2 regions of the Arthrobacter sp. D5-1 genome follow, and region 1 is predicted to be linked to the other one. Evidence: riboswitches for the same ligand, from Rfam matches in the RefSeq annotation. Region 1 holds a riboswitch; the other holds the start of a gene.
What was found. A riboswitch is a leader RNA that binds a small molecule or an ion and turns the genes downstream of it on or off. The one in region 1 is predicted to bind S-adenosylmethionine.

Region 1 (7,329 bases):
GGGGCAGCGCGGAGGACGAACCAACATTACGGGCTGCGGGGGGAACCGTCCAAACTAGACGATGGTTGCCCCGAACACCAGGCCCAGCCCATACGTGGCGGCAGCCGCTGCCAGGCCGATCGCGAGTTGGCGCAGCCCGCGGCTCAGCGGCGAGGTCCCGGACAGCAAGCCCACGACGGCGCCGGTCGCCAAGAGCGCGATGCCCACCAGCACACCGGCCACCATCAAGGCGGCAAAGCCCGTCATGCCGAAGATGAAGGGCAGGATGGGAACGATGGCACCGGACGCGAAGAAGCAGAAGCTGGACATCGCTGCGCCCCATGCCGAACCGACGGATTCGTGCTCGTCGGTGGCAGGTTTCTCGGGCTGCAAGGAGAGGCTGGGATCGCAGTCGCAGCTGAACAGGCCCATGCGCTCTGCGGCGCGATGCTCAGCGGCCTCGCGCGTCATGCCGCGGGCAAGGTAGACCAGCACCAATTCGTTGTGTTCGATGTCCAACGACGGTGCTGCCGTGAGAGTGGCTTGGGTGGGCAGCGTCGCGTTGAGCAGTTCCCGCTGGGAGCGGACCGAGACGTACTCGCCGGCGCCCATGGACAGTGCGCCCGCCAAAAGACCTGCCACACCGCTCATCAGCACCACCGGACTGGGCACGCCGGTGGCGGCCATGCCCATGACCAGCGAAAGGTTGCTCACCAGGCCGTCGTTGGCGCCGAAGACCGCGGCACGGAAGGTCCCGGAGAGCCGGTTCCGACCACGGGTAGCCAGGCCCCTGACCACCTCTTCGTGGATCTGTTCGTCAGCCACCATGGCGGGTGTTGCCGCGGGTTCGGAGCCGTAGGGGGAGCGGCCTTCTGCACGTTGGGCCAGGGCCAGTACAAAGACCGACCCGAAGTTGCGGGCCAGGAATCCCAGGAACTGGCTGCGGGCTGACGCGGCCTTGGGCATTCCGGCGTGCTCACCCAGGAGCTTGAGCCAGTGGGCCTCGTGCCGGCCTTCGGCCTCGGCCAGGGCCAGCAGGATTTGGCGTTCTTCGCCGTCGCGCCTCTGGGCGAGTTCGCGGTAGACAGCGGCCTCGGCGCGCTCGTCGGCGAGGTACTGACGCCACCGGCGGATGTCGGCGTGCGAGGGCGCCGCGGGTTCCGTTCCGACGTTCTCGAGGGCTGCCGATTCCGGGGTGGGGTCCGGAGCTGGGCTCGACGAACCGGGGGATTCCTGGTGCTGTTGCACTTTCTCTCCTGTGCTGGGTGGGGTAGTTGCGGCCCCATTGCACGCCCCACTGTACCGCTTATCTGCGCGGTTTTTTGGCTGGTATTCCTCACTTGGAATGTTCGGCGCACCGTAATTTCCGGCCGTCCTTGACCCCCGACTTAGCCGGTGCTCAGATGGAAGGACAGGGGCGGGGGCCCACCCCGCACACGTTCAACAGGGCTTGAGCGGCCCACGAGACGGAGGTTGCACCATGAACACCACCGAATCACACGCCAACTACCCGGAACGGACCACCATTGAGTCAGATCCGGCCTATGACTACGCCGAGGACCAGGAAGTGGACGAGGCCTGGGTGGAAGAAGTGGACGCCCCCGAGGACGACGAACGTGTGGTCCCCATCGACGAGACCGAGGAATTCCGCGAAGCAGACGAGGAAATCTAGGCGGGCTCCTCGTGGCTGAGTGTGTAGTGAAGCTGCACGCCGGCGCGTTTGCCGGCCGCCGCAACAGTCACGGTTAGGGTTCTCGACGCATCACACCAAAGGGTCGGCCGGACCGCTCGGGCCAACGCCTGCGCGATCAGGTGCGGTTGGGGATGTCCGAACCGCATGGTTCCGGCCTTGGCAGTGATGGTCACCGTGCCCAGGAAGAGGTCGACGGCGGGAATCACCGCGACTGTGTGGGTGGCTGTTGTTGCCGGGGTACTGGTAGCCGGGGTGGTATCGCCTTGGTACGGCAAGGGACTGCTCCTTGGGGGAGTGCTCTTGCCCGCTCGGTTGTCTCTGGTCCGGGACGGGCCGCTTCCTCATCCGAACCACCCGTGAACATGGGGTTGGTGTGTGGCCAGTCGGAGCTTGGCACCACATCTCTTGAAGCTGGGACCACCTTACCGCACGGCTGTCCAGCAAGTTGGGGCGCCCTCTTCCCGGGGACAAAACAACGGCGGCGCCACCCCGGAAAGGGGAGGCGCCGCCGTCGAATTTTGCTCTGTTGCTTGCAGCGCTACTTGTGGCTGCTGACCGGGTGGGCCTCAGGCGGGAGTTCCTCAGAGACGGCACCGGCAACGCGCTTGTCCCAGGCCTCGCGGACTGCGGGATCAGTGGGCGGGGTGAGCAGTGAAATCACTACGTAGGCGATGAACGAAGCGGCGAGACCGTAGTAGATCGGTTCGTTGGCGTAGACGCCGTCCGCGCTCGGAATGACACCCAGGGCGAAGAGGATCAGCAGGGTCAGTGTCAGCACCGATCCAACTGCCATGGACCATGCAGCGGCGATGCCCGTGCCGCGCTTCCACACCAAACCGCCCAGGATTGCGACCAGGAGGCCACCCACCAGGATGTCGTAGGCGATGGTGAGGGCAATCACCACGTCCTGAGCCGCCATGGAAATCAGTACTGCCACGATGCCGAGTCCAAGAACCCAGTAGCGGTTGGCTTTGACGTCGTGCTCGGGGTTTTCGCTGTCATCGGTGTTGATGTTCTTGCCGAACCAGCTGGCCACGAACGGGACAACGTCCGCACGTGCCACCGTGGCTGCGGCGATCAGGGCGCCGGATGCGGTGGACATCATGGCCGCAACAGCCGCGGCCATGACCAGGCCGCCGATGCCGACGGGCAGGATGTGGGTTGCCACCTCGGCGTAAACAACGTCCTTGCCGAGGTTGGTGACATCGATGTCCGGCAGTGCCACCCGGGCGGCCAAGCCGATCAGGGCGCCGGCGATGCCGTAGAGGATGCAGTAGACGCCGGCCGTGGCGCCGCCCCAACGGGCAACGGCGGGGGTCTTGGCAGTGAAGACGCGCTGCCAGATGTCCTGACCGATCAGGAGGCCCAGTGTGTAGACCACGAAGTACGTGATGATGGTCTGGGCGCCGATGCCATCGATCTGGAAGAAGGTCTCATCGAGGCGCTCACGGATGCCGTCCATGCCGCCGGCAGCGTTCAGGACGAACGGGAGCATCAGGAAGAAGATACCGACGGTCTTGATGATGAACTGAACCTGGTCGGCCAGCGTGATGGACCACATGCCGCCAATGGTGGAGTAAACCAGGACGATCGCGCCGCCAACGGCGATGGCAAGCCAGCGTTCCCAGTCGAAGAGCACCACGAAGATGGTGGCGTAGGCGCCGGTGGAAGTAGCGCAGAGCATGAGCGTGTACGCCAGCATGACGATGCCGGAGGTCTGCGTGGCCCTGCTGCCGTAGCGAAGGCTCAGCATCTGGGAGACCGTGTAGATCTTCAGGCGCTGGATGGTGCCGGCGAACAGGAGGCTGAGCAGCAGCACGCCTGCGCCGATGGCCACTACCAGCCACATGCCGGAGATGCCGAACTTGTAGCCGAGGCCGACGCCGCCCACGGTGGAAGCGCCACCGAGGACCACAGCGGCCATGGTGCCGGTGTAAAGGAACGGTCCCAGGCGGCGGCCAGCCACCAGGAAGTCGCTGTTGTTCTTGGTGCGGGACTTGCCCCACCAGCCGAATGCCAGCATGGCGAGCAGGTACACCACCACGATTGCGATGTTTATAGCCGAAGATTCCATGAGCGGTCCTTGGAGCTGATGCACGGAGGTTGGGGTTTTCGACGATACTCCTGCGAAGCGTCGAAGTCTCTGTGCTGATGGTTGGAGATTGGGGAAGGGTGTTGTGTGCCTCACAGACAACACTTGTTGCCTATGAGGATATGTTGTGATCGGAGTAACAGTCAAGATGCTTTAGTCACGGTTCCGCCGGTTCTGGTCCTGTTGGCTCGTCTCCCGGCTACTATTGCTCCAATGACAGGGCCAGATGACAGGCCTGAAAGGTTCGTGAATGAAGGCTCTCCCCGTTGAACCGAGCAATGTTCCCGTTGCCATCGGTTCCAGAATCCGCGCAGCCCGGCAGGCGCAGCGCCTCACCATTGAGCAGGTGGCTGATGCCACCGGGCTGACCAAGGGCTTCCTCAGCCGCGTGGAGCGTGACCTGACGTCGCCGTCGGTCGCTTCACTGGTCACCCTGTGCCAGGTGTTGTCGGTCTCTGTGGGTGACTTGTTCGCCGCCCCGGAGACGCACCTGACCAAGCGCGACGACGGCCCCCGTATCTCCCTGGGTGGCCAAGGCATCGTGGAGCGGTTGCTGACGGCCCGCTCCGAGCGCAGGCTCCAGATTTTGCAGGCCACCATTGAGCCGCGGGGCCGCGGGGAGAACGAGCTCTACGCCGTGGACTGCGACGTCGATGTCCTGCACGTGATCAAGGGCAGGATCAAGCTCATTCTGACCAACGAGGCATACGACCTCGAAGAAGGGGACACGCTCTCCTTCCCCGGCCGCGAACCGCACACGTGGATCAACCCCACGGACGAGACCGTCGAGGTGCTCTGGGTGTTGGTGCCGGCGGCGAGCCGCTAGGTTTTCCTGCCCTGCCCTGCCCTGCCCTTTCAGCTGCTGCTGCGCTCCTTCCCAGTTACCTCCCGTTCTGGGGGCCGGGTGGTGCGCTGAGCCTCGGGAATCCGGGGGCCGGCGGAAGGGAGTGGGCTGCTAACCGGGAGGGAGCGTACCGGGCCTTCGTGCAAGGACTGCCCTGACTTCTGCAACAACGCGGTCCGGCTCGAACCAGATCACCTCCGGTGGGTACCTCAGCACTGCATATCCGTTGACGGTGGAGGCGTTGTTCCGTGACAGGTCATTCCGCAGGGCCTGTCTACTGGAGTGGTACGCGAAGCCATCCACTTCGACAATGAGGAATTCCTGGAGAAGAAAGTCCACGCGCCCCACTCCAGGTATTGCCACCTGCGCGTCGAAGGCAATTCCGTGGGCGCGGAACAAGTGCTGCGCATCCACCTCAATAATGGATTCCGCACGTAGGTCGAGCTCGTGCAGAGCCTTCAGGGCCGGCCTCGACCTGTCCCCGCGAAGCTGCTCCTTAAGCAGTGCCAGGGGCACGCCGTGCAGCCGAATTGCCGATGTTGCCATGGCTGTTGACGCCGGAGCTTCCAGGCATGTCATCGCGTGAAGCACCACGTCCTCAATCGCTGCAACAGGGAGTGCGGCGTGGGGGTCGAAGCGCGCCGTTCTGTGCCTGATGAACCCGCTGCCGTGCCCGTGGTCGCAGGTCAGATGATGTTGGCTGGGGGCGGTCCTGAGCCAGAGGCCATAGTGCGATGCGGCGCTGGCGCAGGAGACAAGAGCGTTATTGCGGATGGCCGCAGCGAACTCGGGCCGGTGGTCACTGAGCATCAACACGCCCCGGCGGGGACGAATCGCTCCCCGGGACGTCAGTGACTCCACGTCCGAGCGGGAGAACCCTGCCCTGAGAAGTTGACCCGTGCGGGCTACTCCGCCGGCTTCCTGCAGATACTTCAAAGCGTCCATGCCTCCAGTCCAGCGGGATGGGGCAACTCCCGGAAGGCTCGATCTCCGGTATGTGGGTAAGTTGGCAGCGCGCTCCTCCCCGGTTGCTGGCCCTTCCTTGAGCACCCAAGGTCCGCCAGCCCCGGAAATCCGTTGGCCGGCGGCACCCCGGCGGCAACCAACCGGGAAGGAGCGCGCGTGGTAGCAGGCGGTCAGCCCACGTGCACCCACGGTCGGCGGGTGATGTCCGGCTCGGCTTCCCTCAGCACTTCCCGGGTCACCGGCGCGATCTCGCCTTCGCCGAAGAAGAGGAACTTGCTGAGGTTTGAAATCGGGTTGCCCTCGGTCCAACGGAAGTAGATGTGGGGCATGAATCCAGTGACGTCCCGGATGTGGAGCAGCACGGCCGCCACAGTGTTGGGGACGTTGTTGCTGTGTACTTCAAGGATCTTGAAACCGTGCCGGATCTTGCCCACAACCTGGAGTTCCTGTTCGAAGTCCGAGCTGTCATCCACAATGACCTCGATGAAGACGGCGTCGCAGTCGACGGGCAGGTGGCTGGCCTGCTGGGCGTGCTGTAGCTTCTCGCGGTACCTGCTGGCGCTGAGGTGTTTGGGTTCATGCGCGATGATCCGGACGGGTCCCTCGGAAGCATTGGCGGTGAATTCCAGGGCTTTCTCGTCCATTTTGATGTGGGTGGCCCGGAGCTCGAAGGCGCGCCGCATGCGGGAGATGAAGCTGACCACCATGATGCCCAGGATGAAGAGTGCCGCGATCTTCAGGCCGTCAGGACGCTCGATCGAGTTGACCACTGTGGTGTAGATGAAGACGAGGGAGATGATTCCGAAGCCGATGAACTGGCCACGTTGCTTCCTTCGGCGTGCGGACAGGGTGACTGCGATGGAAGCAGAGGTGATCAGGACCAGTACGCCGGTGGCATACGCGCCACCCTGGGCGTTGACGTCGGCCTGGAAGATGATGGTGACGATGAAGGCGATCACGGTGAACACCAGGACCAACGGGCGCAGTGCCCGGGCCCAGGCGGGGGCCATGCCGTAGCGGGGCAGGTATCGCGGAACGAGGTTCAGCAGCCCGGCCATGGCGGACGCTCCGGCGAACCAGAGGATGGCGATGGTGCTGACGTCGTAGACGGTACCGAAGCCGTCGCCGAGGAATTTGTGGGCAAGGTAGGCGAGCGCGCGGCCCTCTGCTTTACCACCGTCCTGGAACTCGGCGGCTGGAATCAGCATGACGGTGGTGAAGCTGGAGGTGATGAGGAACGAGCTCATGATGATGGCGGCCGTGGTGAGGAGCTTGTGGGCGCCCTTGATCCGGCCTGCGGGGTTGGCTTCGGTGTCTGTGGCGTGCCCCTTGATCTGGGGCATGACGGCCACGCCGGTTTCAAATCCGGAGAGCCCCAGTGCCAGGCGTGGGAAGACCAGAAGGGCCAGGGCGATCATCATGATGGGGTCGCCGTGGGAGGTGGTGAGTGCGGTCCACCAGTCGGTAATGACTCCGGCTTCGGTGAAGAGGTGGGTCATGGATACGACGATGACCACAAGGTTCAGTGCCAGGAACGCTGCCACCAGTACCACTGCCACATTGATGGCTTCCTTGAATCCGCGAAGGAAGACCACACCCAGCCCGGCGATCAAAGCCAGTGTAATGACAACGTGCTGGCCTTCCAGGAAGTGCGGCGCGAAGGGGTTCTCGATCAAGTGTGCTGTGGCGTCGGCAGCTGAGAGCGTGATGGTGATCATGAAGTCCGTGGCGGCGAATCCCAGGAGGGCCAGGACA
Region 2 (7,329 bases), 1.8 Mb from region 1:
TGCTGTTGGTGCTCAGCTCCGGGAGGGGTGCGTCCAGGTCGAACTGCTTGAAGTCGATCACCGAGAGGTAGGAGATGGAGTTGAGCTGGCTGTCGATATCGCGCTGGGTGAGCTCACGACGCTGGGCACGCAGCTCCTCGGCTTCGGCAGCAGAACCAACCACGGTGGGCTTCAGGACAAAAAGCACCTTGACGTCGTCGGGGTTCCTGCCGGCTTTGGCGGCCTCCGCGCGAATCGAGTCACGGTAGGACTTCATGCCGTCAACACCACGGGCCAACGCAATGGCCACATCAGCATGACCACCGGCGAACGCCTTGCCCCGGGGAGACGCACCAGCCTGGACCAGCACGGGTTCCTCCGGCAACGGCGCCGTGTTCAGTGGACCGCGGACCTTGAAGAAGTCACCCTGGTGATTGATCGGGTGCACCTTGTTGTGGTCGGCAAACACCCCTGCGGAGACGTCCTCAAGGACCGCGCCCGGTTCCCAGCTCCGCCAGAGCCGCCTGACGACGTCGACGAATTCCTCCGCTTTTTCATACCTAAGGTCGTGTTCAATCTGTTGGTCCAACCCGTAGTTCTGGGCGGCGAGGTCGCTGCCGGACGTGACGACGTTCCAGCCCAACTGGCCCTCGGAGAAGTGCTGCAACGTGGCCAAAAGCCGGGCGGCCGTGAAGGGCGGGTAGAACGAGGCGCTGACGGTCGGCACGATTCCCAGGTGCTCGGTGGCGGAGAGCAGGTAAGGGACCAGCGCCAGCGGATCGTGTTTCGGCGCAAAGGAGGCATGAGCCAGGGACACTTCGGCCGATCCGCCATACGTGTCCGGCACGGTGAGGGAATCCTCGATGATGAAGAGGTCCAACCCGGATTGTTCGAACGCCCGGACTGCGTCCTGGTACAGGGCTGGCTTCTTCCAGTCGTAGCCCAGGCCGTAACCGGGCGTCCCCCACCCCTGGACACCGAATCCATGGCCCACAAACCATCCAAAATGCAGCATGGGCTTGAGTGTAGAACTGCTCTGTCCGTTCACCGCGACCTGATTTCATGCGAAGTTACAGGAGGACGTACTGGGTCAATTATGCTCCCGGGGCGTCACAATTGAACGCGGCCGGAGACGGTCCGTATTTTCCACATAAGGCGTATGTCGTGTTCCACAATCAGCAGGGGTCGGGAATGATCGCTGTATGAGTGCAGCAACCTCCCGCCCCTCCGCCAAGGAGCGACTGTCCAGCGCCTGGGCCCTCAAGGGCTACAAGCGTGAATGGCTGCGGCACGATCTCGTTGCGGGCGCTGCGCTGTTTGCTTTGCTGGTGCCCGCCGGGATGGCCTATGCACAGGCAGCAGGGCTTCCCCCGGTCACCGGGCTTTACGCAACAGTGGTCCCGCTGCTGGTTTATGCGGTGGTGGGGCCCTCCCGCATTCTGGTCCTGGGACCCGACTCTGCCCTGGCCCCTATGATCGCCGCGGCCATTGTGCCGCTGGCAGCGGGAAGCAGCGAAAAATCCGTGGCGCTGGCCGGCTTGCTGGCCGTGTTGATCGGGGCGCTCATGCTTGCGGGCTCGGCACTGAAACTGGGAGCCATCACGGGCCTGCTGTCCAAACCCATCCGGCTCGGGTACCTCAACGGAATCGCACTGTTGGTGGCCCTTTCGCAACTCCCGGCGTTTCTGGGTATTGAGGCCGACGGCGACGTCTGGCAAAAGCTCGCGAAGGTTACTACCGGGTTACTTGGCGGCGAGGTCAACATCACCGCGCTGTTGTTGGGAGTGGGGTCGCTGGCGCTCATCTGGATCCCCCGGCTCCTGAAATGGAAGGTACCCGGCGTCCTGTTGGCGGTGGTTGGCTCGTGCGTGGCGACGGCGGTCTTCGGGCTCAACGACGACGTGAAGGTCACCGGGGTCCTGCCGCAGGGCCTGCCCATGCCCGCACTCGGGGGTATTGGCTGGGCCGACGCTTTGATGCTGCTCCCCGCCGCCGCGGGCATCGCGCTCATGGCTTTCGCTGACACTGGCGTGTTGTCTCAAACATTGGCAGCCAAGGAAGGGAAGAAGGTCTCCGGAAACAGGGAAATGGCAGCGCTTGGAGCAGCCAATGCCGCTACAGGCCTCCTGGGTGGATTCCCCATTTCAGGCAGTACCTCCAGGACACCGGTAGCCGTGGATGCCGGCGCAAAATCCCAGATGACAGGCGTGGTGGGCTCCGTGCTGGTACTGGCCTTCATGCTGCTGGCTCCGGGAGTAACCGAGTACCTGCCGTCGGCAACCCTGGCCGCCGTCGTCATCGCCGCGGCCATTGCCCTCGCAGATCCTGCCGGCGTCAGGCGGCTCCTGGGGCTGAGCCGCAGCGAGTCCGTGGTGATGCTGGCTGCGTTCCTGGGAGTGCTGACGGTGGGTGTCCTCCAGGGAATCGTGGTGGCCATCGCCTTGGCACTCCTGGACTTTGTCCGCAGGGCATGGGATCCGTACAGAACCGAACTCGGCGCAGAGGAAGGCCTTCCCGGGTATCACGACCTTGAACGCCACCCCGATGGCAAGCGCATCCCCGGGCTCTTGATCCTCCGGTTTGATGCACCCCTGTTCTTCGGCAACGGACAGGTCCTGGCGAGCTTCGTGAGGGAGCAACTCGACGAGGCCCCGGACGAGTCCGCGGAGCCCGTCACCCACATCATCCTTGCCGCCGAACCGATCACCGGGATCGACACCACAGCCTTGGATGACCTGGTGACCCTGGACGAATGGTTGGCCAGAAAAGGAGTGGATCTGGTGTTTGCCGAGCTCAAAGGGCCCGTGAAGGACAAGTTGATCCGCCTCGGCACGGCGGCCCGTTTTACGCCGGACCACTTCTACCCCACTGTCGGCGCGGCAGTGCGGGAGCTCAAGGACCGATAGTGGATCAGCCTCCGATTACGCAACATGACGACGGTGCAGCCGCCCGCAAGTGCAGCCCGACGCCCGTGGATGTTACGTTTTTCTTGAGTAATGAGTACCAGCGCAAAGCCCTGACTTGCTGGTCGGCAACCCTCTCTCCGGCGGGGTGCCTCAGGTGACTACTCGGCGTATCGACAACTCGAACTGCAAGCGTGACTGAGGAGCACCAGCAATGCCTGAACCCACTGAAGAAAAACTCTCCTACCGCCTGATTACAGGCCCGGATAACCGCGATTTCTGCGAGCGTATCCACAACTCCCTCGCCGAAGGCTATGTGCTCCATGGCAGCCCGGCAGCCACCTTCAACGGCACGGACGTCATCGTGGCCCAAGCCATTGTGCTGCCTGCGGCGATCGCCAATGCTGATGCCGCCGTCGCCAACGCAGTGGACCAACTTGAGAATTACGACGATGAAGAAGCGTTTGAGGGCCACGCATGAGCTACGCAGGTGACCTGACCCCACAGGACGCGTGGGCCAAGCTCGAAGAAGGCGCGATCCTGGTGGATGTGCGCACCGAGGCCGAGTGGGCCCACATCGGCATCCCGGACACCAAAGCCACCGAGAACGATCCTCTGTTCATCCAGTGGAACCTGGCTGGCGGTATCCCGAACTCCCGCTTTATCGAGGACCTGCAGCAGCAGGCACCCGAGGATGACGCCGTGGAGCTCGTGTTCATCTGCCGTTCCGGCCAGCGCTCCATCTCCGCCGCCATTGCCGCAACACAGGCCGGCTTCACGGCGTACAACGTCCTTGAGGGCTTCGAAGGCGAACCGGACCGCTACGGTGAGCGCACCGTAAACGGCTGGAAGAACCGTGGCCTGCCTACGAATCTGGGGACCGAGTAAGTGACTTTCAATCCCGACGCCGCCGGCTGGAGCCCTGACACCCAGGCCGTTCGCGGTGGCCTTGACCGCACCAATTTTCAGGAAACGTCCGAGCCCGTTTTCCTGAACTCCGGCTTTGTCTACGAATCGGCTGCCGCTGCCGAACGTGCCTTTACCGGCGAGGACGAACGCTTCGTTTACTCCCGCTACGGCAACCCGTCCGTCGCCACGTTCCAGGAGCGGCTGCGGCTGCTCGAAGGAACCGAGGCGTGCTTTGCGACAGCCTCCGGTATGTCCGCGGTCTTCACCGCTTTGGGTGCCTTGCTGGCTGCCGGCGACCGCGTGGTGGCCGCGCGCTCGCTGTTCGGCTCCTGCTTCGTGATCCTCAACGAGATCCTGCCCCGCTGGGGTGTGGAGACGGTGTTCGTTGACGGCCCGGATCTGGAGCAGTGGCGCGAAGCCCTCTCGGAACCGACCACCGCCGTGTTCTTTGAGTCGCCCTCCAATCCGATGCAGGAGATCGTGGACATCGCCGCCGTCAGCGAACTGGCGCATGCCGCCGGGGCGACTGTCGTGGTGGACAATGTCTTCGCCACTCCCCTCCTGCAGCGCTGCGGTGAGCTGGGCGCGGACGTCATCGTGTATTCCGGCACCAAGCACATTGATGGCCAAGGCCGTGTCCTCGGCGGCGCGATCCTGGGCACCAAAGAGTTCATCGATGGTCCCGTCAAGCAACTCATGCGCCATACCGGCCCTTCCCTTTCCGCGTTCAACGCCTGGGTGCTGACCAAGGGTTTGGAGACCATCGGACTGCGGGTGAACCACAGCTCGGCATCCGCTTTGAAGATCGCGGAGTGGCTCGAGCAGCAGCCTGCCATCAGCTGGGTCAAGTACCCGCTGCTCACGTCCCACCCGCAGTACGAGCTTGCCGCGAAGCAGATGAAGGCCGGCGGCACTGTGCTGACCTTCGAGCTGTCTCCTTCGGCCGGGCGCTCAGCCAAAGAGGCCGCCTTCGCCTTGCTCGATGGCCTCCGCGTCATTGACATCTCCAACAACCTGGGCGATTCCAAATCCCTCATCACCCACCCCGCCACCACCACCCACCGGGCCATGGGGCCTGAGGGCCGGGCCGCGATCGGACTCACCGACGGTGTGGTCCGCTTGTCGGTAGGACTGGAAGACGTGGACGATCTCATCCTGGATCTGGAGAAGGCCCTCAAACAGGTCTAACCTTGCTGCCATGAGCGGGAACCATCCCTATCGCCGTGCCGGAGCGGTCATCGTTGCCGGCACGGTGGTGTGGTTCGTGGGAATCTCGCCGGTCTCACGCGTCTACATCACACCGGACGATGCCGAACGCCTGCGCATGCTGACCTCCGGACGGCGCGGCTGGATCGTGGGCCAGCACCTAACCGCCGTGGGGACCGTCGCCGTGCCGGTTGGATTCGCTGCCTTTGCCCGCGCCGTTCCGGGAAAGGACGCCGTACCGGGTACGCACTCCGTCCCGGACACCGGCGCAACGCGTGGGAAAGCGAAGAAGTGGGCTTACGCTGCCGCCGCCGCGTTGCTCGCCGGCGCCCCATTCTTCGTCTCCAGCCTCGCCCGGCGGGCTTCAGACCTCGAAGGTTTTGCCTATCGCCGGGGATCCAACGCGCCCTTCCTGGCGTATTCCGGGTTGCACGTGGTGGCGTTGGCCGCCTTGGGTGGGAGTCTTCTTTCCTTACCCACAAAACGCTGGATCGGCGTCACAGCTTCGGTCAGCGCACCTATCTATGGCGCCATTCTGGTAGCCAAAAAGGACATCCCGCCGTTCTGCTTCTACTTGGTGGAGGGTCTCACGGGCGCCTACTTAATGGCGTGGGAAGAACCGACCGGCCAATCCTAAGGCCTCCTGACCCGGGTCAGCATCGGCGCGGGCTCCTTGTGCGCGTCGGCGGAGGTTCCGCGAACCGTCACCTTCGCTGCATGCCCGACGACGGCGGCCAGGGCTGCGCTGGTGGGTGGACTGCCCGGCTGGTTCTGGCTGCCGCGCTGCCTGTTGTTGTAACGCACCGCCGCTTCCCGTTGCTCGTCCGCGCCATTCCCCCGCTCCAACAGGTCTGAGATCCCCGCTTTGACCAGCTCCAATTCGCCTTGGTCATCCAGCACTGGGCTCACATAATCCACCAGCGCCCAGACGACGTCCGCCGCCGGCTGGGGCCGGAAATCACCGAAGTCCAGGAGATCTCCACGCAACCCCGCATTGCTGGCCTGCCAACTCGCCATCCGCAGGAGTGCCGTGGGCACCGCGGTGGGCTCAACGCCGTCGAGCATTTCCAAGGAAGCGGTCTCCACCAAAGCCCGAACCAGTAGCGCAATCAACGCGGCGTCCTCGGCGCGCAGGCAGACGTCGGCTACGCGGACCTCCACGGTGGGGTGGTTCCGGGAGATGCGGGCGTCGAAGTAAATCATGCCCTCATCCAGGATCACGCCTGTTTCCAACAGCCGCTTCACGATGCGTCGGTAGGCAGTGAGTGATCCGAACACGCCGGACGGTCCAGAAGTGGGCCAGCGGTTCCATGCCTGGGTGCGGTAGCTGTCGAACCCGGTGGGAAGGCCGCGCCAATAGGGTGAGTTGGCGGTGAGGGCGGTGAGCACGGCAAGTTTGTCCCGGATGTGGTCCAGCACCACCACGCCTTCCTCAGGGGATTCGACAGAGGTGTGCACGTGGAATCCGCACGTCAATTGTTCCGTGGCGATGATTCCGAAGCGATCCAGCATCGCCGCATAGCGGGGATCCGGGGTGGTGTGGGTGTTCGAATCCAGCGGAGAGGTAGCAATTGCAGCAACCCGCGCTCCGTGCTGCCGGGCTGCTTCGTTGGCCATAGCCCGGCCGCGGCGGATCTGATGCAGAAGGTCACCGTAGCTGTGGCAGGGGCGGGTCTGGGTTTCGATCTGCTCCAGCTTGAGTTCGTGGCTGAGGCTCGTTGCGGATGCGGGTTGGTGGCGGCCCGCAAGCAGCGCATCCGCGAGGGCAAGGGGCTCTCCCGTCACAGGATGGACGATGAGCAGCTCTTCCTCGACCCCGAAAGTCCGCATGCTCCATTCTGCGTCAGGAGGCCGGTGGAGGACAGTGGCTGGAAGGGCAGCGAGGGCCGCACCTTCCCGCCATCCGCACCAGAGCGAACTGGGGCGGATGGCGGGAACGGGCGCGCGGGCTAAGCGTGGAGCCTAGTCCTGGAAGTACTCGATCTTGGCGCCGATGGTGTTCAACCGCTCGGCCAGGTCCTCGTAGCCACGCTCGATCACGTAGATGTTGCGGAGCTCGGACGTGCCCCGGGCAGCGAGCATTGCCAGGAGCAAGCAGGCGGCAGGGCGCAGGGCAGGCGGGCAGCCGATTTCGGCAGCGCGCCACTTAGTGGGTCCGTTGACGTAAATCCGGTGCGGATCCAGCAGTTGCACCTGGGCGCCCAGCTTGTTGAGTTCCGTCAAGTAAATGGCACGGTTCTCGTAGACCCAGTCGTGGATCATGGTCTGGCCCTCGGCGTTGCCCGCGATCACAGCGAAGAACGGCAGGTTGTCGATGTTCAGGCCCGGGAAC

Region 2: linked by a shared signal. The riboswitch ahead of AYX22_RS19540 (DUF1737 domain-containing protein) and the one ahead of AYX22_RS05910 (hypothetical protein) in region 1 are both predicted to bind S-adenosylmethionine.

What each region holds. Positions count from the first base shown of each region.
Region 1 is NZ_CP014571.1:1,263,615-1,270,943, forward strand. It holds gene AYX22_RS05900 (VIT1/CCC1 transporter family protein) at 55-1,227, opposite strand; gene AYX22_RS05905 (hypothetical protein) at 1,460-1,651, shown strand; gene AYX22_RS05910 (hypothetical protein) at 1,648-1,947, opposite strand; SAM riboswitch class IV at 1,964-2,083, opposite strand; gene AYX22_RS05915 (sodium:solute symporter) at 2,211-3,746, opposite strand; gene AYX22_RS05920 (cupin domain-containing protein) at 4,015-4,590, shown strand; gene AYX22_RS05925 (DUF559 domain-containing protein) at 4,720-5,553, opposite strand; gene AYX22_RS05930 (APC family permease) at 5,745-7,329, opposite strand, start outside.
Region 2 is NZ_CP014571.1:4,233,659-4,240,987, forward strand. It holds gene AYX22_RS19530 (NtaA/DmoA family FMN-dependent monooxygenase) at 1-1,027, opposite strand, end outside; gene AYX22_RS19535 (SulP family inorganic anion transporter) at 1,182-2,885, shown strand; SAM riboswitch class IV at 2,972-3,083, shown strand; gene AYX22_RS19540 (DUF1737 domain-containing protein) at 3,097-3,363, shown strand; gene AYX22_RS19545 (rhodanese-like domain-containing protein) at 3,360-3,770, shown strand; gene AYX22_RS19550 (O-succinylhomoserine sulfhydrylase) at 3,771-4,979, shown strand; gene AYX22_RS19555 (hypothetical protein) at 4,990-5,634, shown strand; gene AYX22_RS19560 (glutamate--cysteine ligase) at 5,631-6,827, opposite strand; gene AYX22_RS19565 (UDP-N-acetylglucosamine 1-carboxyvinyltransferase) at 6,960-7,329, opposite strand, start outside.